DNA from 3 places in the Priestia aryabhattai genome. Region 3 is predicted to be linked to each of the others. Evidence: riboswitches for the same ligand, from Rfam matches in the RefSeq annotation. Region 3 holds a riboswitch; each other region holds the start of a gene.
What was found. A riboswitch is a leader RNA that binds a small molecule or an ion and turns the genes downstream of it on or off. The one in region 3 is predicted to bind cyclic di-AMP.

Region 1: it holds a riboswitch for cyclic di-AMP, as region 3 does, so the genes downstream of both, M3225_RS13325 (APC family permease) here and M3225_RS01505 (potassium channel family protein) in region 3, are expected to answer to the same signal.
Region 2: it holds a riboswitch for cyclic di-AMP, as region 3 does, so the genes downstream of both, M3225_RS02455 (APC family permease) here and M3225_RS01505 (potassium channel family protein) in region 3, are expected to answer to the same signal.

What each region holds. Positions count from the first base shown of each region.
Region 1 covers NZ_JAMBOQ010000003.1:15,042-25,472, forward strand. The annotation lists gene M3225_RS29585 (hypothetical protein) at 266-391, opposite strand; gene M3225_RS13295 (GlsB/YeaQ/YmgE family stress response membrane protein) at 425-697, opposite strand; gene M3225_RS13300 (cell wall hydrolase) at 1,174-1,614, shown strand; gene M3225_RS13305 (Spo0E family sporulation regulatory protein-aspartic acid phosphatase) at 2,152-2,316, shown strand; gene M3225_RS13310 (ATP-binding protein) at 2,436-4,064, shown strand; gene M3225_RS13315 (thiamine pyrophosphate-binding protein) at 4,070-5,722, shown strand; partial or broken gene M3225_RS13320 (YdeI/OmpD-associated family protein) at 6,210-6,802, shown strand; cyclic di-AMP (ydaO/yuaA leader) riboswitch at 7,860-8,002, shown strand; gene M3225_RS13325 (APC family permease) at 8,134-9,963, shown strand; gene M3225_RS13330 (hypothetical protein) at 10,424-10,431, shown strand, end outside.
Region 2 covers NZ_JAMBOQ010000001.1:466,317-476,747, forward strand. The annotation lists gene M3225_RS02445 (hypothetical protein) at 1-434, shown strand, start outside; gene M3225_RS02450 (cation diffusion facilitator family transporter) at 503-1,480, opposite strand; gene M3225_RS02455 (APC family permease) at 1,590-3,416, opposite strand; cyclic di-AMP (ydaO/yuaA leader) riboswitch at 3,577-3,717, opposite strand; gene M3225_RS02460 (N-acetylmuramoyl-L-alanine amidase) at 3,909-4,937, opposite strand; gene glnA (type I glutamate--ammonia ligase) at 5,670-7,004, opposite strand; gene M3225_RS02470 (MerR family transcriptional regulator) at 7,088-7,495, opposite strand; gene M3225_RS02475 (methionine gamma-lyase family protein) at 7,686-8,948, opposite strand; gene hflX (GTPase HflX) at 8,963-10,225, opposite strand.
Region 3 covers NZ_JAMBOQ010000001.1:281,194-291,624, forward strand. The annotation lists gene M3225_RS01470 (amino acid permease) at 1-200, opposite strand, end outside; gene rocF (arginase) at 454-1,353, opposite strand; gene ggt (gamma-glutamyltransferase) at 1,651-3,729, opposite strand; gene M3225_RS01485 (tetratricopeptide repeat protein) at 4,139-4,636, opposite strand; gene M3225_RS01490 (YjcZ family sporulation protein) at 4,812-4,898, shown strand; gene M3225_RS01495 (YjcZ family sporulation protein) at 5,089-5,169, opposite strand; gene M3225_RS01500 (TrkH family potassium uptake protein) at 5,497-6,816, opposite strand; gene M3225_RS01505 (potassium channel family protein) at 6,820-7,479, opposite strand; cyclic di-AMP (ydaO/yuaA leader) riboswitch at 7,604-7,748, opposite strand; gene M3225_RS01510 (carboxymuconolactone decarboxylase family protein) at 7,865-8,323, opposite strand; gene M3225_RS01515 (Lrp/AsnC family transcriptional regulator) at 8,444-8,908, shown strand; gene M3225_RS01520 (hypothetical protein) at 9,137-10,039, opposite strand; gene M3225_RS01525 (S1C family serine protease) at 10,036-10,431, opposite strand, start outside.

The DNA of each region.
Region 1 (10,431 bases), on a different contig from region 3:
CTTTTTTAATCATATGTGCAATCATCCGTTTGGCACTCCGAAAGGGCTTCAATCGAAGGATAGGACCACCAAAGCAGTAGTTAAAGTTATCAATAATCTTTAAGCATTGCCTATAAAGAAGAATATCTTCACTTTATTTTTAAACATTCTCCATAACAATAAACGACCCTATATATTGTAAACAAAGTTACTAAGGTCGCTTATGCTATATTCTGATTTATTATTTTTTTGTCTTTTTCTTTATAATAAAATATCTGGTTTCTCATTAAGCTTCTGACAGAACTTTGATATCATGATTAATTTGATCGAACAAATAAGTAAGGTAAGAATCTAATTCAAATTGATTATCTTCAACAAAATCATCTAACACAGACTTACTTTCTTCTCTCATCTTTAGTCCCTCCAATTTAGGTTTTTCAATTTTTTATGCATGATGACCATGATTCTTTTTTTGGCCCATTTTTCTTAGAACAAAGCTTACAATTAACACCAAAATGATTGATCCAATAATGGCTGGGATGATTGCAAAACCACCAACGACTGGTCCCCAACTTCCCAAGATCAGACTACCTAACCAAGAGCCAATAAAACCTGCGATAATATTACCGATAATACCTCCAGGAACATCACGCCCTGTGATTAAACCAGCGAGCCACCCAATAATTCCACCTACAATTAGCATCCATATAATTCCCATAAATCATTCTCTCCTTTAAAATAGTTAGTTGACTTTACCCCCGACTAAAACCCATTAATCCTGTTATTTTTTTCCTTAATAAAGTTTTTCTCCTTATGTAATAAGGTGAATTTATATAACTTTTCTTACTCTCTACTTTATTCTTTTGGACATCTTCCAATGTCTCGTCGATTTCATAAAAAGAATAAACCATTAGGACAACCCTCAGCATATAAAAACAAACACATCTTACATCATTATCTATTCATCCCTTACTTCAGTAAGGGTTCTTTGTTATTTTTTGAGTGGACAGGTAAGCTTACTGCGGTAGCTACATAGTATCTAAAGAATCACTACTTCACTCATTAATCAGTATCTATTTATTTAATGGTAATGATTAAATATGCGCGATGATATGTAAAAACTAAGCATTGCTATCTTATAAACAATGACATCAATATAAGCTTCTTTTCATACTATATTTTGGGGGTGAATAAATGCCAAGAGTAAATTACCGAAGTTCAGACATTAACTTAATGGCAAGAATGATGCGAGCAGAAGCTGAAGGTGAAGGAAGACAAGGGATGTTATATGTTGGAAATGTAATTGTTAATCGTCTTGCAGCAAATTGTTTAGACTTTAGAAATTTAAGAACCGTGTCACAAGTCATTTATCAAGTACAGGGGGGGAATTATTCGTTTGAAGCTGTTCAAAAAGGGAATGTATTTTATCAAAGAGCGAGAGGTGTTGAAAGAAGATTAGCAAAGCAGAATTTGGATTATTGGAGACAACACCCAGCGAAATTTGCTCTTTGGTATTTTAATCCACATGCTCCGTGCCCTCCAACATGGTACGGGCAACCTGCATCTGGTCAATTTAAAAATCATTGTTATTATGAACCAAAACCTGATACATGTGCTAGTGTTTATGGAGGTTAGGTTATCGAGGAGTTATGATTAACTCTGGAGTAGTATGGTAGAGCTGCGAATACAACATTTTAGTTGTAGGTGATGGTAGCTATCCCTATTTATTCAATGCAACTCCTATAGATCATATAACAGTAGTCGGTTGAAAAAAACTTTGCCCCCCATCGTAGCCTATTTAATCTTTGTTTTAATGTATTTTTATCTGGCGAAATAAAAAGGGAACTTCCTGGTTAGCAGGTGTTCCCTTTTTTATATGAAACATAATAATCATTTATCCAAGAAATTTGTTTCAAAATAAATTCGACTGTGCAATGAGCTTTTTAAATAGATGCGCAAAATGTAGGCGTCATGAATATTTAATGTAGATTAAAAGTCCGTAGAAAGAATTGAAGAACTTGAGGATAATGGTTAGCTAACTAAAAGGTTGAAAAGGAGTGTTCCTCAATGATAATTAGTTTTTTATTAATATAAGAAATTAATTATTAATTTCTTAATAGATGGTATTATAAGGTAGTTAAAATAAACTGTCTTGGAGGATGAAGGACCTCAATGAAACTATCTCAGCTAGAAGAGGAGATTATAGCTTTACAAAAAATGATTTATAACTTAGCAAAGGAAAATCACGAATATTGTGATGGAGACATCCTTAAAATAAGTCAAGAATTAGATAAGAAAATTTTCACTTATCAAAAAATGATAAATTCCATTGACTAATATATATCTAGATATCAAACTAGTCATAAAGTAATATCTCGTAAGATAATGGATTAATATTTAAAAATGTACTTAATTAAGAAGAATATGCGGATATATAAGTTTGGGAGGCATCAACTTTGGAAACTACAGAAAAGTATATAATACAATCACATGAAAGATGTGAAACATTATATCATTTAAACCCTAAAGATATACCAATTCCCAAAGTGTGTTTAGTAAGAAAAGAATTACAACGACAAAATTCTAAATATGAAAGTATCCTCCAAGTAACAAGGTATTTCATGGAGAAAATTTTAGAATATTCAAAAGGAATTCCTACATTAGTGGTAGTTTCTAATGAAAGTGGATTTATCTTAGACATGTATGGAGACAAAACTATTCAACAAATGGTTGATAATCTAGGAATAACACCTGGAGTGCGGTTTGATGAGAAAGATGTTGGAACTAATTCTATTTCGTTAGCTCTTCAGTTAAAGAAGCCTGTTGAGATTATTGGTAAAAATCATTTTCAAGAAGTACTACATAGCGCAGCATGTTTTTCTGCACCTTTTTATTATTCTCCTTCTAAAGTATTAAGTGGCACTATCTCGTTAATGACGACTATTGATTATGCTAGCTCTTTACATTTAGGGCTTCTATCTTCAGCTATTGATTCAATCGAACGTGAATTAAAGCTCCAAGAACAAAATTACAAGTTAGATTTATTAAATCAAATACTTATGCATTCAACTCAAGATGGTGTTTTGATCACAGATACAAAAGGGAAAATAAGAGATTTTAATGAGGCTGCAAAGAATTTATTTGAAGCCCAAGAGAATTTCACAGGTTGTTTTGAAAATGAACAAGCGGAGATAGTTCAGAAATATATTGACTCTGTTCTTCAAACTAAAAAACCTCTTAAAAATATCGAAATTGATATAGATAATGAACATAAAGAAAACTTAATTAGGTGCTTAGTAGATGTCTTACCTTTATTTGATAGTTATCAAAAGTTAAATGGGGCTTTTCTACAATTTAGAGATATGAGTGAATTTTATAAACTACAGGAGCAAGTTATTGCATCAGAAAAGCTATCTACCTTAGGGGTACTGGGAACTGGCTTTGCACATGAAATTAAAAATCCTCTAACAGCTATTATTGGTTTGATTCAACTTTTACAGAAGCAAGATATAGACCTCAATACCCAAGAAAAATATTTAAACATTATATCTAAAGAATTGGAAAGAATAAAAGATTTAACTAATCAATTTGCTTCATTAGGGAAGCCTACGTTATTTAAACGAAAGTCATGTGATATTGATGTATTAATAAAAAATACAATTGCCCTTGTAAAAAGTCATGCTCTATTACATAATATTGCAATTAAATATGAAAATAAGAGAAATTCGTTAAAAACTAAAGTAGATGAATCACAAATTAAACAAGTGCTGATTAATCTACTTCAAAATGCTATTGATGCAATGCAAGATGGTGGAGAAATAACAGTATCTCTAGATTTTAACGAAGAAACAGAACAAATAAAAATTGTCGTTCGAGATAATGGGGTTGGAATGACCGCAAAAGAGCTAAAAAGCATATCTAAGCCCTTTTTTTCCACAAAAGAAAGGGGAATAGGGCTTGGTTTACATATTTCTTATCAAATTATTGAATCCCATGGTGGAAAAATTAGGGTTAATTCTATAAAAGATAAGGGTTCAACTTTTACGCTTTATTTGCCAGCTTACTCTCAACAGGAAGGTATATGACTAACATGAAAACAGTAGTTTCTTTATTGATTGATCATTTTAAAGAATGGGGAGTTACTCATATCTTTGGGATCCCTGGTAAATCTATCGTTCCTATATTAACTGAAATAGAGGACAACGGGCTAGAATTTATAGTTACTAGGCATGAAAATGGAGCAGGTTTTGCAGCATCAGGCTATTCATTGATAAAAGATACTATTGGGGTTGCAATAGGAACCTCTGGTCCTGGAGGAACAAATCTTTTGACATCTGCTGGTCAGGCTAAAGCCTATCATCTTCCTGTTTTGTTTATTACAGGCCATCCGTCCATAAAAGATACGGGAAAAGCTTTAGGGCAAGATTCCTCAATGTTTGGAACAGATTTAGTAAAAATGTTTGAGCCCGTAACGTTATTTAGTGCACGAGTTGAGCGCAAAGAACAGTTTGAATTATATTTTAAACATGCTATTGAAAAAGCATGTGTGGGGGTTAAAGGTCCGGTGCATCTTTCTATTCCCTTTGAAGTTTTATTAGAAGAAATTAATCCTTTCAAATTTGAATTACCGAGAGAGGTTCCTGTCGTATCAACACAATTGGAGAAAGTAATACACCAATTAAATCAAGCTGAAAATCCAATATTATTTTTAGGAAAAGGTGTACAGATTTCTAAAGCTTATGAGGAAGTGAAATGGCTTGCTGAAAAATGGGGGATTCCGGTGATTACAACTCCTGGTGGAAAAGGTACTTTTTCTACTAATCATTCTTTATCTTTAGGTGCATTTGGCTTAGGTGGTACAGAAAGAGCGACGAAGTATTTGCAATCTAATATAGATCTCATGATTGTAATTGGAAGCAAGTTAAGCGATATGTCTTTAGCAGGATTCAAGGAGAGTTATAAGCCTAAGAAAATTATTCAATTTGATATAGACTCCACCTTTTCAGGGAAATCAATTTCAGTTCCAACCCTAGTTATCCAAGGAGATGCAAAAAGAAACTTAGAAGAGCTCAAAAAGAAAGTGAATGGTATGAGATCAACTCCCTTAGCACCAATTAATTTACTTGCTCAAGAACAAGGGAATGAAAAAAATCAAACTGAAGAGCTAAGTGAAAGTTCACATTATATATCAGCAGCTAGTGCAATTAAAGAGCTTCGTAGATATTTACCAGATGAAACAATATTATTTGGGGATGATGGAAGTCATACTTTTTTTGCTATTAAGCACTATGATATCTATGAGCCTGGCACTTTCTTTTTTGATGATGTGTTTGGTACTATGGGACATGCTATTGGTTATGCAATAGGTGCTAAAATAGCTTCACCACAGAAACCTATTGTATGCCTCACTGGCGATGGATGTACACTCATGCATGGTACCGAAATCGCATCAGCTGTAAATGAAGGCGTTGCAGTAGTATTTGTTGTATTTAACAATGGCGGTTTAGATATGGTTGATAAAGGGATGAAACAATGGTTAAATCGCTCGGTTGGAGCCAAGTATAAAGAAAAAACTAATATTAAGAAATTTGCAGAATCATTGGGAGCTATTGCTTATAGGTGTAGAAATAAAAGCGAAATAGAGGATGCTATTAGACAAACGTTGGAATATAAAAATATCCCTTCAGTTATAGAGGTTATGGTTGATCCCAAAGAAATACCACCTATCTTAGATAGGATATAAAGATTCAGGTTCTAGTGTAAAAATACCACGAAAATTTCAAAAGATCTCTAAACCTTTGATATGATAATAACATTATTTGAAAAAGGTTTGTTTTCAGTAGAATAAAGTTTAATTTGTTGTAGCTGAAATTTTATAATGCTGAGCAATAACAAATGTAATTACCTTAAATTTCACACATAAAAACCACTTGCATATCGCAAGTGGTTTCTATTTCTAAGATTACATATATCCATGTGGTGAATCCATTCAAGGAGAGATTTCGCAAGCATGCCAGAACAGTACATAGGGTTAAAGAAAGTTATAAACAGGCAAGTAGATGTCCCTCAACCTCTTTAAACAGACGATCAAATAGAATTAATTAATTTCACGTTGATTGAAGAAGGGCATTTCATAAATTTGGAGAATATTATCACAGTCAAATAATTTGATGATGGACTGTACGGGTGTTAGGGTGACTGATTGAAAAATTGAACAGGAGTGTTCCTTAATGGCAAATAGTAGAACAAATCCTAAAGTTGATGAATTTTTAAGTAAAGCTAAAAAGTGGAAAGAAGAATATGAGACGCTGAGAAACATTGTTCTTGACTGTGAGTTGATTGAAGAATTTAAGTGGATGAATCCTTGCTACACGTTTGAGAAAAAAATATCGTTTTAATACATGGGTTTAAAGAATATTGTGCACTTCTGTTTCCTAAGGGTGCTTTGTTACAGGATTCTCATGGCGTTCTAATCCAACAAACAGAGAATGTACAAGGAGCGCGTCAGATTCGGTTTACCAATGTGCAGGAAATAGTTGAAAAGGAAGCCATCTTGAAAGCTTATATTTATGAGGCCATTGAAGTTGAAAAAGCCGGTTTGAAAGTGAAAGTTAAAAAACCGGAAGAATTGATGATCCCTGAAGAACTTCAACATAAATTTGATGAAATTCCTTCTCTGAAAACATCTTTTGAAGCATTGACTCCAGGACGGCAAAGAGCATATATTCTTTATTTTTCTACAGCTAAACAATCTAAGACTCGAGAAGCAAGGATTGAGAAATATATGGAGAACATTCTCAACGGAAAAGGGTTAAATGATTAGTAGGTTTTATTTAAAACATAGCTAATATAAGAAGCCACTTGTATAAAACAAGTGGCTCTTTGCTACGTTGAATACATTAAAACATTCACGTATCATTCCCGTTACCGTTATAGCATAAATTCTATATTTCTCATTAAATATATGAAATAAAAGGGCTATTAAAACCTTTATAATCATATTTTAAGGCATAAAATACGCATTACAAGACAAGGAGTTCGTATTTCTATATGCTTACTGTTGATATATAAACAATGCCTATTAGAGGGATGTAAATAAAAAATACCCCAAAAAGGGGGCGCTTTTTATGAAATACATACTATACACAAAGGTAATGAGTCGTTAGTAAAAGGATATAGTCAAGCTCCTTTTATATTCATTATTGCATTTTCTCTTTGAAACTATACCCCATAAAAATCAAAAACACTCGTACAGGAGGGTGTTTTTACAACTTTAAACTTGAAAGGAGAAACGATCCGTCAGCAAAGCAAGTTGCCGACCATTCGTAGTTTGTGCCCTTTAATTGTTTTTTATACTATATATCTTTTCATTAATCTTATACCAGCACCCTTCTAAGCCAATAATCTTTTGTCTACCCCTCATAATGGTCTTACATTTCTCTCTTGACTTATTTTCATTACCAATTTTGTAAGCCAATAAGAGATAAAAACGACCCCTACATCGATTACAAAGAAATAAAATAAGTTCATTGGACTTCTAAAGTGGAATAAGTATATATTAGCAATCACAGTCTTTGCTTTTTTTGCTTCCTTTGTGGGGGAAGCATTTTTAAATGGTTAGGAATATATAAATTACTGAAATGGGAACACATTTATTCTGTACCATTTTATATTTTGATTGGAATCTTTGTGAAAATTGTATTGCAAAAATTTATTTCTATTGAGGGAAAATCGAGACATGGAATTTAATTACGTAATCTGTAACAAAAAGATATTATAAAGAAAGTATAGGAAATATTCATTTTAATTGATACCCTCTTTACAAATGTAAAACTCAGGCGTATAGTACCTAACATACATATATGATCTTGCTATTTTCATACCTTTTATCGCTTAATCCACTAAGGAGTGGGGGACCCATTTTTGTGCACTTGCACTTGGGGTGAATCCTTCTAAAAGAAGGTAGGGCTACTCTAAAGGCCCGAATCCGACAGCTAACCTCATCAGCGTTTGGAGAGAAGGTTTGCTTTTATTTGTCCTGGAAAGAACACTAAGCAGAACCTTAGTGTTCTTTTTTGTGTTTTTTTTCTGAGATAGGGAATGATGAGAGTAAACCAATATAGGTAAATGGCAAAGGTTCCAGGAGGAGTTTAGATGAGTTATTCATCCATAAAACGTTTATTAATTGGGAGGCCACTTAAATCAAAGGAGCTAGGTGAACAAAAGTTAAATAAGATCAAGGCCTTAGCTATTCTTTCATCCGATGCACTTTCATCCGTGGCGTACGGCCCAGAACAAGTCCTTATTGTGCTTGCCACAATTGGGATGATAGCATTTTGGTACTCTATCCCAATTGGTATTGGTGTACTTATTCTTTTAACAGCACTTATCCTTTCTTACCGACAAATTATTTATGCCTTTCCAGAAGGTGGTGGCGCTTATGTTGTATCTAAACATAACCTTGGAGAGAATGCAGGGCTTATTGCTGGAGGATCTCTATTAGTAGACTATATTTTAACCGTATCTGTAAGTATTTCATCTGGAACTGATGCGTTAACGTCTGCTTTTCCTGTTCTTCATGACTATAGGGTCATAATCGCTTGCTTATTGGTTATTTTTATTATGGTTTTGAATCTAAGAGGAGTAACGGAATCTGCGTCAGCATTAGCGTATCCTGTTTATTTGTTTGTTCTTGCATTACTTTTATTAATAGGGATAGGAATGTGGAAAGTAGCGACTGGTCAGATCTCTCCTGACATTCATCCTGCCATCGGGACTGCAGTGCCAGGAATCAGCTTATTTTTACTATTACGAGCTTTTTCATCAGGGTGTTCAGCTCTTACAGGCGTAGAAGCTATTTCAAATGCTGTAACAAACTTTAGACAGCCAGCTGCAAGAAATGCGGTTCGTACGCTTGTTGCAATGGGCGTTATTTTAGCTATTCTGTTTTCAGGTGTAATGTTCTTGGCTTATTGGTTTGGAATTGTACCTAAAGCAGAGGAGACGGTTGTTTCACAGCTTGCTTCCCAAGTGTTTGGACGAAATGGTTTCTATTATTTTGTTCAGGGTACAACGGCTTTAATTTTAGTATTAGCTGCTAATACAGGCTTTTCAGCCTTTCCTTTACTGGCTGTTAATTTAGCTGTAGATAAGTATATTCCTCGTATGTTTACGATACGTGGTGATCGTTTAGGCTATTCAAATGGGATTGTGACCCTTGGAATTGCCTCTATTGCGCTCATCATAGCATTTCAAGGTAATACAGAACGGTTAATTCCTTTATATGCCGTTGGAGTATTCATTCCATTTACGCTATCTCAAACAGGCATGATTGTAAAATGGCTAAGAGAAAAACCAGCTGGCTGGCAAGGGAAATTAGTGACTAATTTTATAGGGGCTTTTATTAGCTTCACTGTACTGATTATTTTCTTTACAACAAAATTCTCACAAGTGTGGGCTGTTTTAATCTTCTTACCTCTTATCGTCTATCTGTTTCACCGTATTAAGAACCATTACGTAGAGGTAGGAAAGCAACTTCGCATCAAGCCAGGAGACAAAGAAGCATTAGCACTAGAAGGAAATGTAGTCATTATACCGGTTGCAGGCTTAACAAGGGCTGTCGAGAATTCAATTAACTATGCGAAAATTATTGGAGACACAGTTATTGCGGTCCATGTGGCATTTGACCGTGAAAGTGAAAAGAGAATGGAAGAGATATGGAACGAACGATATCCTGATATACGCTTAGTTACATTCTACTCACAATATCGAAGCTTAGTTGGACCTCTTTTACGCTTTATTGATCGTGTAGAAGAGCGAGCTGATGATAGCCATATGGCTGTCACTGTTTTAATTCCGCAATTTATCACAAGAAAAAGCTGGCATAACGCGTTGCATAACCAATCAAGCTTATTACTAAGAGCACACCTTCTTTACCGGAAAAATGTCATTGTAACCACATTGCCTTATAAATTTAAAAAGTAAAGTGAACAAAAAGCCCATTTACTTAATAAGTTGATGGGCTTTATCTTTCCTATATGAATTGCTAGTCTAACTAACGCGTTTTTTAGTTTCTGATTCCGGTTTGATTAGTAGAGAAGATAAAAATTCATAAATAATTGCAAATACCAAGGGTTGTTTACCCTCCTTCAGTTTATATTTAATTTAGCTTAGATATAACCATAAAAATCAAGATTTAAAAATTATTGGTATTATGTTAATTAGGCATGAAGTTGCATAGCAACATCGTACAGATAGATTATAATAAAAAAAGATAATTTCCCATAGCCCTATTTTAAAAAATTGTTAATTAATTTTTTCCTTTTTTCTCTTTCGTTAGTTGAAGATAGAGGATATAGGAAGAATTCCATATTGTAAATCGTAATCATTGCGTTTATAATAAATGAAACGATGATTTGTTGTAACGATGAAGGGTGGAGCGACGATGAATGA
Region 2 (10,431 bases), 190 kb from region 3:
AAGATTCAGAGGGCATTGAACGACTAATCCGCTCTATTACCGTGTTTTCAGGTAAATATTTATTTTTAGAAATCAGCTCTCGCACAGAAGGTCAAGAGTTTTCTGTGCTGTTTAAGAAAATCTTTCACATCAATTCTCTTTATCAAGAAGTCAAAGAAACCCTTGGTACTTTGTATCAAAATCAAGAGAAAATTGCGGCCAAGCGTCACAATTACTTATTATTAATTTTAACGATTTATACCGTTCTTTCTGGTATTTACGGAATGAATTTAGTTATTAGCAACCTAAAGGGAAACATCAATTGGGATAGTATAAAGCACTTTTCTATCTTTGAATATATCGCTTTAATAGTAGCTCTATCAGGAATTCTGATCAGCATTAGTCTCGGAGTGAGTTCACTATGGAATTTATTAAAAGATCGATTTAAAACATAAAAGCTGTTCTCATCAGAAAATACATAATTAAAAAAGAAGGAAGAAAACAACTGTTTTCTTCCTTCTTTTTATTCTTTTTGAAGCTGTAAGTCACTTGGCACCCAGTCAGGAATTCCATCATCTTCATCAAATTCAATAATGACATCCGTTACTCCTTTTTCCTGTAAAATACGATTTTCCAGCCGATCTTTAATATCATCAGCTTCTGCCACTGTTAAAGAAGGATCAATTTCTACTTTTAATTCAACGTGAAGCGCTTCTCCTTCTTTCATCACCATTAATGTTTGAATATCACGCACTTGTACATCTTGCATCACAATTGCGCCAATTTTGATTTCCATTTCTTTATCTGCTTCGCCAAGCGCTCCAGCAGCGTTATCTAAAAATACTCGTCCTACTACAAAAAACATCATAAGACCAATTAAAATAGAAGCAATTCCTTCAGCCTGATGAAAAGGTGTAAACCGTGAAATAAAAACCGCAATTAATGCCAGCACGCCTCCTCCAGTAGCCACAAGATCTTCCATAAAAACAAGCTTGGTTGCTGGCTTTGCTTTCTTTAAATGAACAAAGCTTTGTGTAAAAACATTGACCTCGGCGGTATTCATCCCGACATCGTGCAAAATTTCTTTCATTGCCTTAAATAGGACAAACATCTCAAGCAATACCGAGATGCCAAGTACTGCAATATTTAAAATAAAGCCTGAAGACTTGGTCGGATGAAGGATATGCTGATAGCCTTCTTTAATCGTTTCAAACGCCATAATTCCTACTACAAGAACCGCTCCTAATAGAACGAGATTAACCAATCGGCCGAAACCGTTTGGAAATCGTTTGGACGGGGCTTTTTTACTTAATGCCGAACCTATAAAGACAAAAAACTGATTAGCTGCATCTCCTAAGCTGTGCATCGTTTCAGCAAACATTGCTACATTCCCTGTTAAAGTGAAAGCAATTCCTTTAATAATGGAGATAATGGTATTAACTACAGCGGCCATAATGGCCGATTTATTTCCTTTTCGCAACAATTTAATCAATTCACTCATGCAATCCCTCCGTTTGCGCCTTTGATGAGATTCTATTACGGTTAGTGTATGTGAATTTAAAAATTAAAAACCTCCAACATACAAGTTGGAGGTTTTTAGTCATGTTTCATTATTTTCTAAAACGGTACGGTACAGTTGTAACAATTACATTTTTACGGTAAAGCAAATGTGCTTTTAACAGCAGACTGGACTGATTGTGAAGGATATTTTGCCAACTTTTTTTTGTAATGAATTGTGGAATAACGACCGTAATGGCCATATTATTTTCCCGGGCTTTTTCTTCAGCCATATCGATGAATCGAAACAACGGCCGCACTAGGCTGCGGTATTGAGAATGAAACGTAACAATACGAATATCAGGCTGCCACTTCTCCCACTTCTCTTCCATTCTCTTTTCGCTTTCTCGGTCAAAAGCCACATGCACCGCAATAACGGTATCGCCAATCGTTCTTGCATAATTTAATGAATTTTCTACTACCTTTGTCATTCCTGCTACAGGAACAATGACCACACTTCCTTCAAGCTTTCCAATCTTTTCTCCTTGTTTAATACGAAGCTGCTCTCCTACCGATTCATAATGCGTATGAATTCGATGAAAAATATAGACAATAATCGGCAAGAAAACTAGCACGGACCATACTTGTGAAAACTTCGTTGTAAACAAAATAATTAATACAGTTAATGTAATGAGCGCACCAATTAAGTTGATGGTTAGCTTTCCTTGCCAGCCGGCCGGCTTTTCTCTAAGCCATTTGACAATCATGCCTGTTTGAGAAAGCGTAAATGGAATGAACACCCCAACTGCATAAAGAGGAATTAATTGTTCCGTCGCTCCTTTAAAAGCTACAATTAAGACAATAGAAGCAATTCCAAGCGTCACAATTCCATTTGAATAGCCTAGTCGATCGCCACGAATTTGAAACATTCTTGGCATGTATTTATCAGACGATAAGTTTACAGCCAGCAAAGGGAAAGCTGAAAAGCCCGTATTTGCCGCTAGCACTAGGATTAGAGCTGTTGTGCCTTGAATAAAATAATAAAATCCATTTCTTCCAAACACACTCGATGCAATTTGTGATACAACAGTTTCATCTGCTTTTGGAGAAATTCCAAGCCAATAAGCTAAAAACGTGATTCCAGAAAATAAAACGGCTAGAATACCGCCCATCAGCATTAATGTATGAACAGCATTTTTTGCACCTGGCTCTTTAAAGTTAGGCACCGCATTTGAAATAGCTTCTACACCTGTCAATGCCGAACAGCCTGACGAAAAAGCTTTTAATAATAAAAATAAACTAATACCTGGCACCACTGTACCAAGGGATGTATGAAGCTCAGGTGAAACTTGACCTGTCGCTATTTTAAAGAAGCCCACCGCTATTAACAAAATAAGAGCAATAACAAATAAATAAACCGGATAAGCTAATACAGAAGCGGATTCTGTTACACCTCGTAAATTTAAGACGGTAATAAAAATCACCAGCAAACACGCAATTACTACGTTATAATGATGCAGCGCTGGAAAAGCCGAAGTTAAAGCATCCGTTCCTGCTGAGACGCTCACAGCAACTGTTAAAATATAATCTACTAACAGTGATCCCCCAGCGATAAGCCCAGGATTTTCTCCTAAATTGGTTTTAGAAACAATATAAGCTCCTCCGCCTTGAGGATATGCATAAATAATTTGACGATATGAAAGAATTAAAGCCGTCAGCAGCACCAATACCCCAAGCGCAATTGGAATCGAATACCAATAGGCAAGGACTCCGACTGTTGCAAGTACAATTAAAATCTGTTCTGTTCCATACGCTACTGAAGATAAGGCATCTGATGATAAAATAGCCAGCGCTTTAAGCTTACTAAGCTTTTGATCGCCTAACTCTTTTGTTTTAAGCGGCTTTCCAATCAATAATCTTTTGAGAACTGAATAGTTCACGTAATTTCCCTCCGATAATCGCTTAGCTACATTGCTATTTGTTGCTAAGCTCCGTTACAAGTTCAATAATAAATGGTATTGTCCCTAAAAAATACCTTTTTATGTTAAAAAAGCGCACAAAAAAAACACTAAGGGTTCTCAGCGTTTTTACACAGCTTAAACCTCCTCTCCAAAACGCTTATGGGGTTAGCTGTCGGATTCGGGCTATGAGAGTAGCCCTACCTTTTAAAAAGGATTCACCCCAAGTGACAATGCACAAATTTGGGTCCCCCACTTCTGACGAATTAAGCGATCACAGGCCAATATAATTTTTGGTTAAAGGGTATGATTGATAACATGTTTCTTTCATAACTATCCTTTATTCTTAGATAATATACTCCCGTACAATTGGTTTGTAAAGCATTATTTTACGTAAACAATAAAATAGTGCTTAAGGCGCTTTTAACAGGAAAATAAAAGGCCTTCTGACTGCTTACAGAAGACCTTCTCACTTTAACTTTTTGCTTTTAGAACGGTTGCTAGCTTGTTTTTCGTTTGAAGACCATAAATGCCATCTACATCATAAGGGAGATACACAAGCTGAAAACGTCTTACTGCATCTTTCGTTTGAACTCCATATATTCCGTCTACTGACCCTACTTTAAAATTAACCGCGTTTAATGCTCTCTGAAGCTGTTTCACAGCTTCTCCAGAATCACCTTGTTTTAAAATTCCATTTGGAAGTGGATATTGTTCAGAAGGTGGTGTTGGTGATGGAGTTGGTGAAGTTCCGGAAGGAATAACAATCGTTTTTCCAACTTGTAGTGTTAAAGGATCAGAAAGCCCTGTATTCGCTTCTTGAAGCGCTTGTACTGTTATTCCGTACTTCTGTGCAATACTGTACAGCGTATCTCCTTGCTTGATCGTATACGTTTTTGTACTCGGTTCAGAAGGTGAAGGGTTTGGAATTGGTGTTGGTGTTGGAACTGCACGACGAGGTAAATTTAAATATACGGCAATTCCTTTTGCATACGATTCACCCATGCTTTTTAAAAATGCTGCATTTTGAAGAAGTGCTGCATCTGTCCTGTTATCAATAAATGCAATTTCAGTGAGTACTGCAGGCATATTTGTTAAGCGAAGCACCGCATAATTGGCTGATTTTCGTCCGCGATTCGGATGATTATACGACAGCAGCGTTGGCTGTACTTGGCCGTGTACAATTGATTGAAACGTTTTACTAGCATTGCTAGCGCTTCGATAAACATAATCTTCGTAACCTGTTCCTCCACCAGCATTTACGTGAATAGACATAAATGCATCTGCTCCCCACGAATTAGCTTGAGAAGCGCGCTGAGATAAAGATAAAAAAGTATCTGTGGTACGGGTGGTTTTAATCGTAAAGTCACTGTAAGTGCTATTTAAATAGCTTATTAAATATTGTTGAATTTTTAAAACTAAGTTTTTTTCATATAGTCCGTTCGCTCCAACTGCTCCTGTATCTGCCCCACCATGTCCTGCATCAAGATAGATTTTTTTCATATTACTTGTTCCTCCTTATTGTTAACATATGCGTGAGGGCAAAAAGTGCTACGTATACTAGCCTACTAAGTAGAAAATTACTAAAAAAAGGCCCGCTGTTCAAAGGCAGCGGGTATTCTGCTTTATAGACAGAATATTGAATAGGGATAGCTCTCAAGGAGTGACAGCTATATGCAGAGTGTTGATTCGTTGATTAAATGATAATAATTATCATTTTCATTTAAAGTATACACTAAGAGGGAAGTTTTGTCTATTCTATTATGATAACGGTAGGGTCTATTTAAAAAGCAGTACACCTATGACAATGAGAATAATCCAAATTGGAATGCTTATCAATATTCCTATCACTAAACCTTTAAAGAAATTTCCTTCTTTCATTTTTATTCCATCCCTCTCCAACAGTATTTTCTAACGATACTATGATTAGCTGAAAATTCTCTGAAGTTATACTGAAATACAGTGCAGAGTGAACACATAAACAATCTCACTATCTGTTATACACTACTTTTACTTATAGATTCAATGAGACAAAAAGCTCATCCGTTTTGATTTATGTAAACCAATTCTTTCTTGTATGTAACGAAACAATAAAAAAGCCCACCGTAAATTGTACGACAGGCAGCTTTATTATAAACAAGCTATATATTCAATTTACTTATGCAGAATGTCATTCATTTTGAAAAATAAAAAAGTCTGAGAGAATGTATAAACGATCTCTCAGACTTTTAAAAATTAATATTGGCTCATATATTGGTCACGTTCCCAAGGATGAACTTGTGTACGGAACATATCCCATTCGATTTCTTTCGCTTCAACGAAATGCTCTGCTAAGTGTTCACCTAAAGCAGCAACCATAACTTCGTTTGATTGGAAGCTATCTAAAGCTTGAGCTAGTGTTGCAGGTAAATCTACGATACCTTCTTCAACACGCTCTTCTTTTGTCATTACATAGATATTACGATCGATAGGTTTTGGAGCTTCAAGATTGTTCTTGATTCCATCTAAACCAGCTTTTAACAGAACAGCCATTGCTAAGTATGGGTTAGCAGCTGGGTCTACGCTACGTACCTCAACACGAGTTCCTACGCCACGAGAAGCTGGGATACGGATTAATGGGCTACGGTTGCGTGCAGACCATGCAACATAACAAGGAGCCTCATATCCAGGTACTAGACGCTTATAAGAGTTGACAGTAGGGTTTGTTACTGCTGTAAAGCTATGTGCGTGCTTGATGATACCTGCGATAAATTGGCGAGCCGTATCACTTAGCTCTAAATTACCGTTTTCATCATAAAATGCGTTTTGACCATTTTTAAATAATGAAACGTTACAGTGCATGCCTGAACCATTCACACCAAATAGTGGTTTTGGCATAAATGTAGCGTGTAAACCATGTTTACGTGCAATTGTTTTTACAACAAGTTTGAACGTTTGGATATCATCACAAGCTCTTAATGCAGAAGCATATTTGAAGTCGATCTCGTGTTGTCCAGGAGCTACCTCATGGTGAGATGCTTCAATTTCAAAGCCCATTTCTTCAAGCTCTAATACGATGTCACGACGGCAGTTTTCACCAAGGTCAGTTGGCGCTAAGTCGAAGTAGCCACCTTTATCATTTAGTTCTAATGTAGGTTCGCCTTTTTCGTCTAATTTGAATAAGAAGAACTCTGGCTCAGGTCCAAGATTGAAATCAGTAAACCCTAACTCTTCCATCTCTTTTAACACACGTTTTAAGTTATTACGTGGATCTCCATCAAACGGAGTTCTATCTGCATTGTAGATGTCACAAATAAAACGTGCTACTTTACCTTTTTCAGATGTCCAAGGGAAAATAACAAATGTGTCAATGTCCGGGAATAGGTACATATCTGATTCTTCAATACGTACAAACCCTTCAATAGAAGAACCGTCAAACATCATTTTGTTGTCTAACGCTTTTTCTAATTGGCTTACTGGAATTTCAACGTTTTTGATTGTTCCTAAAATGTCAGTGAACTGAAGACGAATATATTTTACATTCTCTTCTTGAACTTTGCGGAAAATATCTTCTTTTGTGTACTTTGCCATCGTGTGATCCTCCCCTAAATCTCTATATAATATTTATAATCTATACCACTCACATACGAACGGTATAAATATTGATAACTTTATTAATGAAAGAACCTGGACATATCTCCTTGATTTAAAGTTGCTCGATTAAAACGGCCTGCTTGCATAAGTTCTGCACGAAGCATTTTTCGCAATTCATCGTCCGTTAATTCTGGCTTTGATGTTTCTGCCACAACTTTTTCTTCTTGCTTATGCCCTTTTTGCTCCTTTTGAAGATGAAACAGCTGTTTTACACCTGCTAAGTTTACACCTTGTTCAATCAGATCGCGGATTTCAAGCAGCTTATCAACATCGTTAAATGAGAATAGTCGTCGATTTCCCTCTGTTCTTACTGGTGCAACTAATTCATGTTCTTCATAGTAGCGAATTTGGCGAGCCGACAACTCAGTTAACTGCATCACAATTCCAATTGGGAAAAGTGGCGTATTTCTTCGAATGTTGTCACTCATTTCAGTTCCTCCTCTGGATTAACTATTTACATTGTATGCTATGTTAGTTCACCTGTCAACCGAATGTTAGTAATTCTAACATAAATTTTTCTGAACATTTATTCTATACAAATAAATAGCACTTAGTTTATTTTTATGAGCGTATCTTTTCTTTCTTAACGGGGAGAAAATAGTCTTTCTAACTTATATTTTATAAAAGTTCTTTCGTTAGCAATTGATCTACCGCCATGCATATTGCTACTTTCACGTGAGCATATGTTAATCCGCCTTGCACGTAAGCGACATAAGGAGGCCTGATAGGGCCATCTGCCGTAAGCTCAAGGCTTGCTCCTTGTATAAACGTTCCAGCTGCCATAATCACATCATCTTCGTACCCTGGCATATAAGCGGGATAGGCCGTTACGTGTGAATTAATGGGCGAAGCGAATTGAATAGCCTGACAAAAAGAAATCATTTTATCGCGGTCATCGAACTGAACGGATTGAATTAAATCTGTTCGTTCACTGTTCCACTTCGGCTCACTTTGCATCCCTAACTCTTCGAACATAGCAGATGAGAAAACTGCTCCTTTTAATGCTTGACCGACTACGTGCGGAGCCAAAAAGAAACCTTGATACATTTCTTGCAGGCTATACAGCGTCGCTCCAGCTTCCGCGCCGATTCCAGGGGTTGTCATTCGGTATGAACAAGCCTCCACTAGGTCTTTTCGTCCTGCAATATAACCACCGATTTTAGCAAGACCTCCACCAGGGTTCTTAATGAGCGATCCCGCCATCAAATCTGCTCCTACATGCGTTGGCTCGATTGTTTCTACAAATTCACCGTAGCAGTTATCGACAAATACTATAACGTCAGGCTTAATAATCTTTACAAAAGAAATCATTTCTTTTATTTGCGCTACTGTAAAAGAAGGACGAATCCCGTAACCTTTTGAACGCTGAATGCCTATCATCTTTGTGTGCTCATGAATAGAGGCTTTCACTTCTTCAAAATCCACTTGACCTTGCGCTGTTAAATCTACTGATTTATAGCTAATATTATATTCTTTTAAAGAACCTACACCGCTTCCTCGTATACCAACGATTTCTTCAAGCGTGTCATAAGGCTTTCCAGTTATATATAATAGTTCATCTCCAGGACGCAGTACACCAAACAGCGAAATGCCGATTGCATGCGTACCTGAAATAATTTGCGGACGCACCAGGCAAGCTTCTGTTCCAAAAACGTCCGCATATACTTTCTCCAACGTATCGCGGCCTAGATCGTCATATCCATACCCCGTTGTCGGATTAAAATGTGAATCACTCACTCGATTTTGCTGAAAGCTTTGCAGCACCCGAAATTGATTTGCTTCAATACGCTCGTCAATTTTCTCATGCACGGGCTTAATTTTTTTTTCTACTTTTGCAGCAAGTTCCCGAATGCGTGCCCCGTTTTTCAACTGATCAAACATCATTTCTTTGTTCCTCAACTTTCTTCAAGCGTTTGTAGCTTTTTGTAAAGGGGATGCTCTTTTGCAATATACCCTTTACACTGATACTTCTCAGTTTCTTCATTGAATTTTAACGACTCAAGAATAGAGACCGTTTTTAATTCAGCGAGCATTTTTCCTTCATAAGCCGGCAGTAGCACATGAAAGAACACCATTTCTTTTTTCATTTCTTCTTGAATTCTTTCCCCAAGCTTCACTAAATCAGTTGATTTAAAAGCGCTCATTGATAACGATGTCGAAGCGGATGGGACAAATAGTTCATGTTGCATATCTTCCTTATTGTAAACTGTCAGCATCGGAATGTCCGTTACGTTCAGCTCTTCTAGTAAGCGATGCACTGTTTTTTCGTGGTTGTTGTAATCTGGATTAGATGAATCTACCACATGCAGAACAAGGTCTGCTTCGGTCACTTCTTCCAGTGTCGAACGGAACGCAGCCACTAACGTTGTTGGAAGGTCTTGAATAAATCCAACCGTATCAGTTAATAAAGCCGTTAATCCCGACGGAAGTGTATACTGTCTTGTCGTTGGATCAAGAGTCGCAAATAGCTGATTTTCTTCAAAAATACCAGCTTCTGTTAAGCGGTTGAAGATCGTCGATTTACCAGCATTGGTATAGCCAACAATCGCAATTTGATATACATGGTTACGCTTACGTCTTTCTCGATAACGTTCGCGGTGACTTACCACTGTCTTTAACTGACGCTTAATTTCATCAATTTTGCGGCGAATATGTCTTCGGTCACTTTCAAGTTTCGTTTCACCAGGACCTCTTGTCCCAATTCCGCCTCCAAGACGCGATAAAGCGGTACCTTGTCCTACTAACCTAGGTAGCAGATAATTTAATTGAGCAAGTTCCACCTGCATTTTTCCTTCTCGCGTTTGAGCACGCTGTGCGAAGATATCCAAAATCAGCTGTGTGCGGTCAATAATACGCGCAGATAACCCTGCTGACAAATTGCGGATTTGACTCGGCGACAATTCATCATTAAACACAATTAAATCAGGCTCTAGCTCTTCTTCAAGGGCCACAAGTTCTTCTACTTTCCCTTTCCCAATATAGGTAGCTGGATGAATGCGGTCGCGCTTTTGTGTTAACCTTACCAGCACTTCGCCTTTTGCAGTCTCAGTTAAAGATGCTAGCTCATCCATTGAATATTCAAAACGTTCGTCATCGTCATGAAGCTGACATCCGACTAAAATTACGCGTTCAAGTTCAGTATTCATTTCTGCTGTCAAAGATTTTTCCTTCCCTTACTATTAAATTGACAAATCATTCATATCATATCAAAAAAATGTCCATTTCTCCATCTTTGCAAAAGAGACAGAATACATTGTCTTTTACTAGTTTAACACCCTTTTTAAAATCTATAAAACGATGATTAAAAAAACATTGAAATATCACGAAATTCTGTATACAATTTGAATTGGTTTACTTATCGAAA
Region 3 (10,431 bases):
AGACACAGCATCGTTAAATACATAATGAGCCCTCCCACCAAGTAGGAAATCATTGCTCCCATCGGACCTGCTTCATTGATGGTATAACCTGATCCAAGGAAAAAACCGGTACCAATACATCCCCCTAGTGATATCATAAAAAGATGCCTTGTTTTCATCGTTCTTTTTAATTCTCCTGGCTGTCCCTGTGGAATATTCATCCCATTTCCTCCCTTTGCTGCACAAAAAAATGAAATCGCTTTCATTTTTTTAGGTTTATTTTGGTTTTATAGCCTCTTATTAGGTAGCTCTTCATGACATAATCTTCTCATTTCATGACTGGAGTCAATTGATGCCGGATGATTTGCAAATGGCGCCAACCCCGTAGCGAGGATGGCAGCCGCTTAGTCCTGCATGACCGTTTCTTGGATCATAACAGACTTTCTCCACACGATACCTATAAGTAGCTCTTTCTTATAAAAGCTTATCTCCAAACAATGAACTCATTAACGCAACCGCTACTTCTGCAGTTTTGTTATGCTGATCTAAAATTGGGTTCACTTCTACAAATTCAGCAGATGTCACCATGGCTGCTTCCGCTAACATTTCCATCGCTAAATGACTTTCTCGGTAGCTGATACCGCCTTTTACAGGTGTACCTACGCCTGGTGCATCATCTGGATCTAAGCCATCTAAGTCTAGCGACAGGTGCACGCCGTCTGTACCACTTAAATAATCAATCGTTTCTTTCATCACTTGCGTCATACCTAAACGATCAATTTCATGCATGGTATACACTTTAATTCCTTTTTCTTTAATTAACTCTTTTTCACCATCATCTAATGAGCGCGCGCCGATAATAACTAGATTTTCAGGTTTAATTTTGGGCGTATACCCTCCAATATCTAAAAGCACAGGATGTCCAATACCCAGGCTCACCGCTAACGGCATGCCGTGAATGTTGCCTGATGGAGATGTTTCAGCGGTGTTTAAATCACCATGAGCATCATACCAAATAACGCCTAAATTTTCTGAACCTTTCGCGACTCCTGCAAGCGTTCCAATCGCAATACTGTGGTCTCCGCCTAATATTAACGGAAAGCGGTCCTGCTCTCTCACCTCTTCAACCTTTGCAGCAAGCTGTTCATTGCCACTGGCTACAGCCGCTAAGTTTTTTAAATTCGTATTTTTATCCACGTCTGCTCGTTCTTTAATTTCTACTTTAATATCGCCTTCATCGTGTACGGTATAGCCAAGAGCTTCTAAGCGTGTATTCATGCCCGCATAGCGGATCGCGCTCGGCCCCATGTCTACACCCCTTCTTGTTTGTCCGTAATCCATTGGTACACCGATAATTGAAATTTCTTTTTTCATTTTCTATACCTCCGTTGCATGTTATTCTGTGTGAAGTAAACATAGGCGTTTATTTAACTATGTATTTTTTTCATTCATACAGCTCCTCATCTATTTCTTATGCAAAAATGATGCCAACTTTGTTTGTAGCATTCTATCAGTCTTTTTATCACGCGTTTTCTTACACATGCAAAAAAAATTGTCGATTTCTACAACTTTTTGGAAAACTACGCAAATTTTTTTGTCTTTTGGTTTAAAATCGTCAATTTTATTTGCTTCCATAAAAAAAGTCAAAGGGGATTACCCCTTTGACTTTTTTTAATTTGTAATAATGTCTCCGTCTTCATCATCACTGGTATCACCTTCACCAGGATCTTTTTCTAATGAGACCACTTTCTTTTCGTTATCCCATTTCACTTTGTAACCAAGTGATCTTGCTACTTTGATAACCGATAAATATGAATGAGGATCTGGCTTATACAGCTTTAAGTCACTCGAATCAATGACGCCTAAGCCTAACAGCAGGCGGTCGGACTGGACATAAGGCTTTCCATCGATCAGCTTCATTTGCTTATCTGTAAATGGATACACCGCGCTGTTGACTTCAACGGTAAACTCTCCTTTTTTCTCTTCTTTAATTGATTTTGGCTGTTTGGACACATATTTAATTGCGTCTACTCCTAACACAGTGCCTTGGCGCGTATTATCCGCTCCTCCGTACATTTTCCCCGTTTCGTAGTCATAGATAACAGCTTGGACGTTTCCAATATGCTGAGGCGTTTCTTCAAACGCATTTCCTTTAGCCATCATTTCAAGGATCGTATCTTGGCTAAAGCCAGGTTCCCATCTTACGGTTGGATAGCCGCCTGAATAAATGCGAGGTGTTAAAATTGCTTTTTGAATCGGCATCTTATGGTCAATAACATTCATAATCGTTTCTGCTACAGACGCAATAATGGTCGGACCTCCCGGTGAACCAATTGCCATGAACGGCTTTCCGTCTTTTAACAGCATCGTTGGAGACATGCTGCTTCGAGGACGTTTTTTAGGCTCAACCTGGTTCACGCCTCCCGGGGCGGCATCAAAATCTGTCATTTCATTGTTGAGCATAAATCCGTAGTCAGGAACCATAATTCCTGAACCAAACACTTGTTCAATGGTAGTCGTGTAAGAAACCATGTTCCCCCATTTGTCCACGACAGAGAAATGAGTCGTTTGGCCAATTGGATTTTCTTCCGTTACAGTTGCTTTATTTGGATTTTCTTTTCCTTCATACTTCCAAGGATCTCCTTCTTTGACATTAGGCGTTGCTTTATTTGGATTAATTAATTTACGGCGTTCTTTAATATAATCTTCATCTAACAGTCCTTTTTTCGGTACTGCGTAAAAATCTTCATCCGCCATATATGCCGCGCGGTCAGCGAAAGCTAAGTGCATAGCTTCCGTTAAATGCTGTAAATACTGAGGCGTATTGGAACCCATTTTTTCTACATCATAACCTTCCATTAGCTTTAAAATTTGCTGCACGGTTAATCCGCCGGAGCTAGGAGGAGCCGCACTAACCACATCATAGCCTCGGTAAGTTGTTTTTAGCGGCTCGCGTTCTTTTACAACGTAGTTTTTTAAATCATCCATGGTCATACTTCCGTCGCGCTTTTGAACTTCTTTAACAAGCGCTTCTCCAATTTCTCCTTTATAAAGAGCGTCTGAACCTTCTTTTTGAATGAGCTTTAATGTTTTAGCAAGATCCGGCTGAACAAGCTTATCTCCTTCTTTTAACGGTTTGCCATTCGGCACAAATACATTACCGGCCGTTTGGTATCTTTCAAGCTTATCCACATTTTCATCAATGTACTGAGCCATCGACCAATTTACTTTAATTCCTTGTTCTGCTTGAGTAATAGCGGGTTTAATAACATCTGATAAGTCCATTGTTCCATAATCTTTAAGTGCTGTCTCTACTCCTTTTAACGTGCCAGGAACTCCAACTGCTTTTCCTGTTATGTGACGTTTACTGAAAGGGATGACTTTTCCTCTTGGATCTAAAAACAGCTTAGGTGTGACATCAGCCGGTGCCATTTCACGGCTGTCTAGCATCGTAATTTTATCTTTCTTTTTTTCATAAATCATCATAAAGCCACCGCCGCCGATACCAGACATCATCGGTTCCACAACGTTTAGAGATAGTTGAATGGCAGCTGCCGCATCTACAGCGTTTCCGCCTTCAGCTAAAACTTGCCTTCCCGCTTCAGCAGCAAGCGGGTGAGATGCCGCTACAATTCCTTGTGTAGCACCCCGTTTCATTGAATGGTCGACACCCGGAACTTGAGCAGCAGCTGGTGTGACAACTAAACATAAACTAAATAATGCAATAACCAACATCTTCATAACCTTCATCTGGGTCTCCTCCTTCAAATACATTATTTCACATCGCCTGAGACGATGGATTTCCTCAAGAACAAATTGGTTTATTATGATATTTTTTACATGTATGTATAAATAAAAAGCAAAGTAAATCATACCTTTGCTTTTTTAGTTAGTCGCCTTTTTAACTTTTATCTCTATTCATTTACAATTATCTATATTTTCTAACAATTTATCCATAGGCTGATAGTTTCTTACTATTTTTGGAACTATGTAGACTGAACGCTCTAATAATGTAAAAAATCTAGCAGTTAAGAAGTCGTTCGACTTACATGCACTTCTTAAAATATCTATAAATATTCTTATTGTTATATAAAAAGCAATCCTTTATGAAAATCAGCATACGTTTCTTGAAAGTCAAAAATAAAACAGGACTTTTGATTCACCGTCCTGTTTGCAGCATGTTTTCGACTTTTTTAATATTCGCATGAGTATGATTGATTTCCCGGGCATAGGCGATCTGTTCTTTCGCTTTTTCGATTTCTTTTAATTGAATATATGTTTTGGCGAGTTCGAGCGGCAGCATAATCCCTTCAAAACCAAGATCTTGCGCCCGCTGCAAATAAGACAGCGATTTTTCGTAATTCCCTCCAAACATAAGCGGAGTTTCCCGGTATTTTACTCCTCGAACGAAGTGCGCCAAGCTTGAAGACGGATTTAATGTTAATGCCTGGTGAAGAGCTCGGTCCATTTCTAAATTCAATACCATTTTTTCAAATATAATTGATTCTTCGATTTGCTTTGCTAAACAAACCGCTAAGTAACAGTACAAATCAGATGCTTCAGGTTTTTTCTTCATTTCTTGTTGAATTTCGCGTTTGATCTCTTTCCACTTTCCCTCTTCTAGCTGATTCATAACGTATTGTGCATGTATTCCCACCTATTTACCCTCCTTTTCTTCTTTATCATAAAGGATTTCTACGCAAATGAAAAAAAGTAAGTGTTCTTCATTCTTCTCAAAAGATCGTTACCGTTAAAAAATAGGCAAATTTCTCAATCACTTAACCCAATTAGTACATAGGATATAGAGACTTTGATTAAAGGAGGTTACACATATGGGCGAAAAAGGCGGTTTGGGTTTTTCATTTATCGTTGTTTTATTTATTCTATTAGTAATCGTAGGGTGTTCTTGCTACTACTAATTTCTAGAGGGGATGAACATCATTCATCCTCTTATTTCAAAAAAAAACCATGCTCTTTCGCATGGCTACATACCGATTAGATGAATGAGTAGAGGAACTCATTGTTCGGCAATATTGAAGAAATTTTTGGTTTTTACTTCCGCCTAGTATGCCCTTCTTGACGGGGGCTATGCGCAAATAAAGTTAACGTTTAAAAGCGAAAGCCAGACGCGCCTACAATAACAAGTAAAACAAATAACACAACGATTAACGCAAAATTTTGTTTTTCCACGTATCATCCCTCACTTCCTTTTATCTGCTTTTAGTGTATGCAACAGCTTGGCAAAATGTTTAGGACAGCTGTGCGGATTTTTTTACGAGAAAAATCTTCAAAATTCGCTAAAAAAAGTGAATCATATTTTTGTTTCTTTCGTTATATATAATAAGAGATTTTTTACTATAAAAAAAGGGGGTCCTTTGATGCGCCGACATTCCAAATTGCCCAGTATTCTTGTTTTCACCTTCTTTTTACTCATTGCGACCATTTTATGCGTGACATCTTTCATGTCCTGACTCCATGAATAACATAAAAAAATCGCCTCCTTGGAGGCGATTTTTTCTACCCTAGCATAATATCTTCGTTTGGATATCGTACAGCTTCTCGCTTCTGTTTTGATAATGAAAAAGCAAGCGTTAATGGCCCGACTTTTCCTAAACACATAATAAAGATGATGATCACGCGTCCAAAGTATGATAGTTCAGGAGTAGCTCCCATCGATAAACCTACTGTTCCAAACGCAGAAACCACTTCAAACATAATTTTTACAAACGGCAGGTTTTCCGAAATATTTAACAGGAAAATGGCCCCAAACACAAACATAATTGAAATCATCGTAATGGCTAGTGCCTTAAACACGTGAAGAGGAAGAAGGCGTCTCTTTAGCAGCACAATATCTTCCCTGCTTCGTAAAAATGCCCATATAGAAAAGACAATAACCACAAACGTCGTGAGTTTGATACCGCCTCCTGTTGACGCACTTCCTGCACCAATAAACATTAATAAAACCATTAAAAAGACCGTTGCATCATGCAGGTGAGCTAAATCAATTGTATTAAACCCAGCGGTTCTTGTCGTTACCGCTTGAAAATAAGAAGCCCATACTTTGTCTCCTAATGATAAATTTCCGAGCGTATGCGAATTGCCGTACTCTAAGAAGAAAATAAAAAGCATGGCAATCACGTTAATGGCGAACGTGCTGATAATCATAATTTTTGAATGCAGCGTTAGTTTTTTATACGATTTTTTCACCCACATATCAGCAAGGACGGTAAACCCTAACCCACCAATAATGAACAAAAAAGAAATCGTTATGTTAATAATGGGATCTCCTACATACTGAACTAAGTTATCAGACAACAGTCCGAACCCTGCGTTATTAAAAGCCGAAATCGAATGAAACAAGCTAAAGAACAGCCCCTTAGACCATCCGAACTCCGGAACCCAGCGTATCGCTAAAAAGATAAGTGCAACAAACTCAATTAAAAATGAAAAGATAAACAACCTTTTAACTAGCAGCACAACTCCACCGACGCTCGTCTGATTTAATGCCTGCTGAACAAGCATACGCTCTTTAAATCCAATTTTTTTACCTAGCATCATAAAAATCAACACGGCAAATGACATAATGCCAAGACCACCTATTTGAATTAACAGCATAATAATCGTTTGACCGATGACGGTAAAACGCGTGCCCGTATCGACGACGGCTAAGCCGGTTACTGTCATCGCGGAAGTAGACGTAAAAAGAGCATCTACCCACCGGATCGGCTCAGTAGTAGAAAAAGGCATCATCAATAGAAAAGCACCAATAATAATTCCTCCGCCAAAAATAGAAACAAGCAGCTGAGGAGGGGTGAGTTTAATAATTTGTTTTTTCATGATTTAAACTCCTTCTTCTTCAAAACGGTTCAAATCGCGATTATGTCCGATGACAATAAGCATATCTCCTTGTTCGATTCTTTCATGCGCGGTAGGCGAAATCACCATTTCCCCGTCTTTTCGCTGAAAACCGATAATATTGCAGCCGTACTTTGCGCGAATATTTAAATCAAACAGCGTTTTATTATGAAGTTTCTTAGAAGCGACAATTTCAACAATACTGTAGTCCTTTGACAGTTCAATGTAGTCAATGATTTTTTCTGACACCACATGATGAGCAATGCGCTTAGCAATATCGCGCTCGGGATGAATGACTTTGTCCGCTCCTATTTTCTCCAGCACTTTTTGATGATACATATTCACCGCTTTTACCCATACTTGCTTAACGCCCATATCTTTTAAAAGCATCGTTGCGAGCACGCTTGCTTCGATATCATCCCCAAACGAAATAAGAGCATGATCAACATTGCGAATACCTAGCCCTTTTAAGCTAGCTTCATCAATTGCGTTCGCTTGCACAACATATGTAGCTGAGTTGCTATATTTATTTACTACCTCCTGATTGCGGTCAATAGCGAGCACATCCACATCCAAATTAGCAAACTCTTCAACCAAACTGCCTCCAAAACGACCTAATCCCAATACAGCAAACTGTTTTTTCATAATGTATTTATTCCTTTCTTCAACTGCTCTGTGTTCTCTTAGCTTATACTTTTTCTAAAAAATTACATCTTTTTCTTAAAAAAAGCGCAAAAAAACACAGGAAGGCTCCTGTGCTTTTTCACACTCTTCCCCCTCAAAACGCTTGCGAAGTTAGCTGTCGGGTTCGGGTTTTAAGAGTAACCCTACCTTTTTAAGGATTCACCCCAGAGCACAATATGTGCGTAAATAATGGGTCCTCCGCTCCGTAATGGATTAAGCGATTTTTTATTCAAATGTCTATGATCTATTTTCTAGAATAATCAATTTGATTTATGATACGTTTCACTTCACGAAAGCTATCTTACTCCTGTGGATTTTGTCTGTCAAGGTATTTTTAAGGAAGACATCACTTGCGCTGCAAACTGCAAAAATCATATAAATCTAAACTGACAATCAGTTTGTGAAATTGATCAAACAAATTAATAACAGCCAAAAGCTCTAATAGCTGCGTATCACTGTAATATTTCTTTAATTGATTCATCTCAGCATCCGTCAAATCTCTCGGACGCACCCGATATACATCAATAAATCGAAACAGGAGTCGATCTTTTTCTTCAAGCTTTTCTTCTCTTAATACTTTTTGATTAAGCGTCTCATCACCTATATATGACATGCTCATACACGTCTCACAGCCGTTAACACCTGCTAGATAAAGCCTAATTTTTTCCTTTGTCTCTTTTTCTACTATATCGCTCTTCCAAAGCGTGTCGTAAAGCCTATCATACAATCTTTTTACATGTGGAATTAAATTCAGTGCTTTTTCAAAATTTGTTCCCTCTTCGTTTGTTAACAAAACTCTTGCCATTTTTTACTCACTCCTTTTTAATTATTATAGTAAGAAAAATGGAAATTTCAGATAACATATAAAACATTTTATCTGTTATTACTAATCAAATGAAACGTTAATAAGAAAGAAGGTTTTCAATTGAAAATTGATGAAATTGATTTATCGATTTTGCAGGCGCTGCAGCAAAACAGCCGTCTTTCCTTAAGAGAGCTAGGAAAACAAATTAACTTGTCTCCTCCTTCGGTAGCAGAGCGAGTAAGGCAGCTAGAGAGCTTTGGCGTTATAAAAGGGTATACAATCGATATTGATTATGAAAAGCTGCATTTGCCCGTGTCGTGTTTTATTGAAGTAACCATGAAAAACGGAGAGCACGAGCGTTTTAAACGATTTATTTCTCAGTACCCCTATGCTTTATTCTGTGAGCGCATCGCTGGGCAAGCCTGCTTTATTACAAAGCTTCAGCTTCCTCACCTGCACGTACTAGAACAATTTATTAACGAAATTACACCTTATGCCAAAACGATTTCACACATCGCCCTTTCTCACGTGGAGATGTCTCTTGAACTACTGAATCATTTAAAACATAAAAAGCACCTATCATAAACGATAGAAGCTTTTGTTCATCCATTAAATTGTACAGCGTGAAAACACACAAAAAATAACCCTCCAAAGCTGGAGGGTATAAATTTTCCGAATAATGAAAGTTTTACAACTTTATTTTATCAGGTGCTGACATTTCTGTCTACTTAAAAATGTAAAAGAGCTCTCTATTATATAGACAGCTCTTTTACTGCTTGTTTTTTGGAAACAATCAATCTATATAAAAGGGAACTACCTAAGGTGAAAAGTCACGTGAAGCCTTGGCAGTTCATCCTGGATATACCGGTTGATTCCATTCAAAACAAGTTCATTCATCATTTCTTCTTTGACCTCTGATTCCGTTTTTTTATCTTTTTGTTTCAAAATAAGAATATAATAGGCTTTACCCATTTTAATGGGTTCGCTACTCTCTCCGATGTGCTGTTTTTTCAAAATGTCTATAAATGAGGAGGATAGACTTGAAAGCTTTAGATTATCAGCATTCTCTATTTTGCTGATTGTGTGGAGATCAGCAAATTTTTTTTGACCGTCTTGGAGCGATGTTCCCTTCTGCAGTTCAGCCGCAACAGCATCGGCATCATGTAAAGTTGGAAGAGTTAGCTGCGTAAAAGATACGCGCGTTACATTGTTTTCAATACGTTTATAGTAAGCGCTTAGTTTATCAGACGTAATTTGTTTACGGAAGTATTCCTCTAATTTAAACTGATTCGTTAACTGGTTGGTTACATCACTAGAACGAATGTGTAATACTTCATAACCTTGCTTTCGTGTATCCTCGTCATATGAGCGTTTGATTTGCTTCCACATATCCTCGACTTGTTTTTGTACCCTATCGCTTGTCTCTAGATGTGCAATTAAGATTTTTTGCATCACAAGCCGCCGCAACAACTCTTTGCGGTAGCTTGTATCATTTAGCGGAGCATCGGGATTTAAGAACCCTTCAACGGCTAAAAAACGGTTGAATTCAGCTCCTGTCACCTTTCCTCCTTCATACGCTGCCACTTCTTTGGTAGAAGATAGCTGACTAATTTCTACAGAAGGAAACATCGTGTTTGAATGCTTCCCTCCGCATCCTGTCAAAAGTCCGAACGCTGTTAATACTGCTAGCTGCAGCTTTAACGGTGTTGAACTCATCCATTGTTATCCTGCTGCTCTGAAAGCTTCAGAGAAATGGTTTGTTTCTTTCCGTTTCGGTACACGTCTAATTTCACCGTGTCTCCTACTTTGCGTTTTGTGTATAAGTATTGACGTAAATCACTGGATGTTTTAACTTTATTTCCATCGATGGCAACAATCACGTCTTTTGATTGTAAACCTGCATCAGAAGCAGAAGAAAACGGTTCAACTGTCGTTACGACAACTCCTTCAGACGTATCGCTTGTTAGGCCTAGTTGATTTTGTTTTGTTTCGGCTGAAAGCTGACCTACATCTTGAAGACCTACGCCCATATATGGACGGGTTATTTTACCGTTTTTCATCAGCTGTTCAATCGTTGGCTGCACTTCATCACTTGGAAGAGCAAAGCC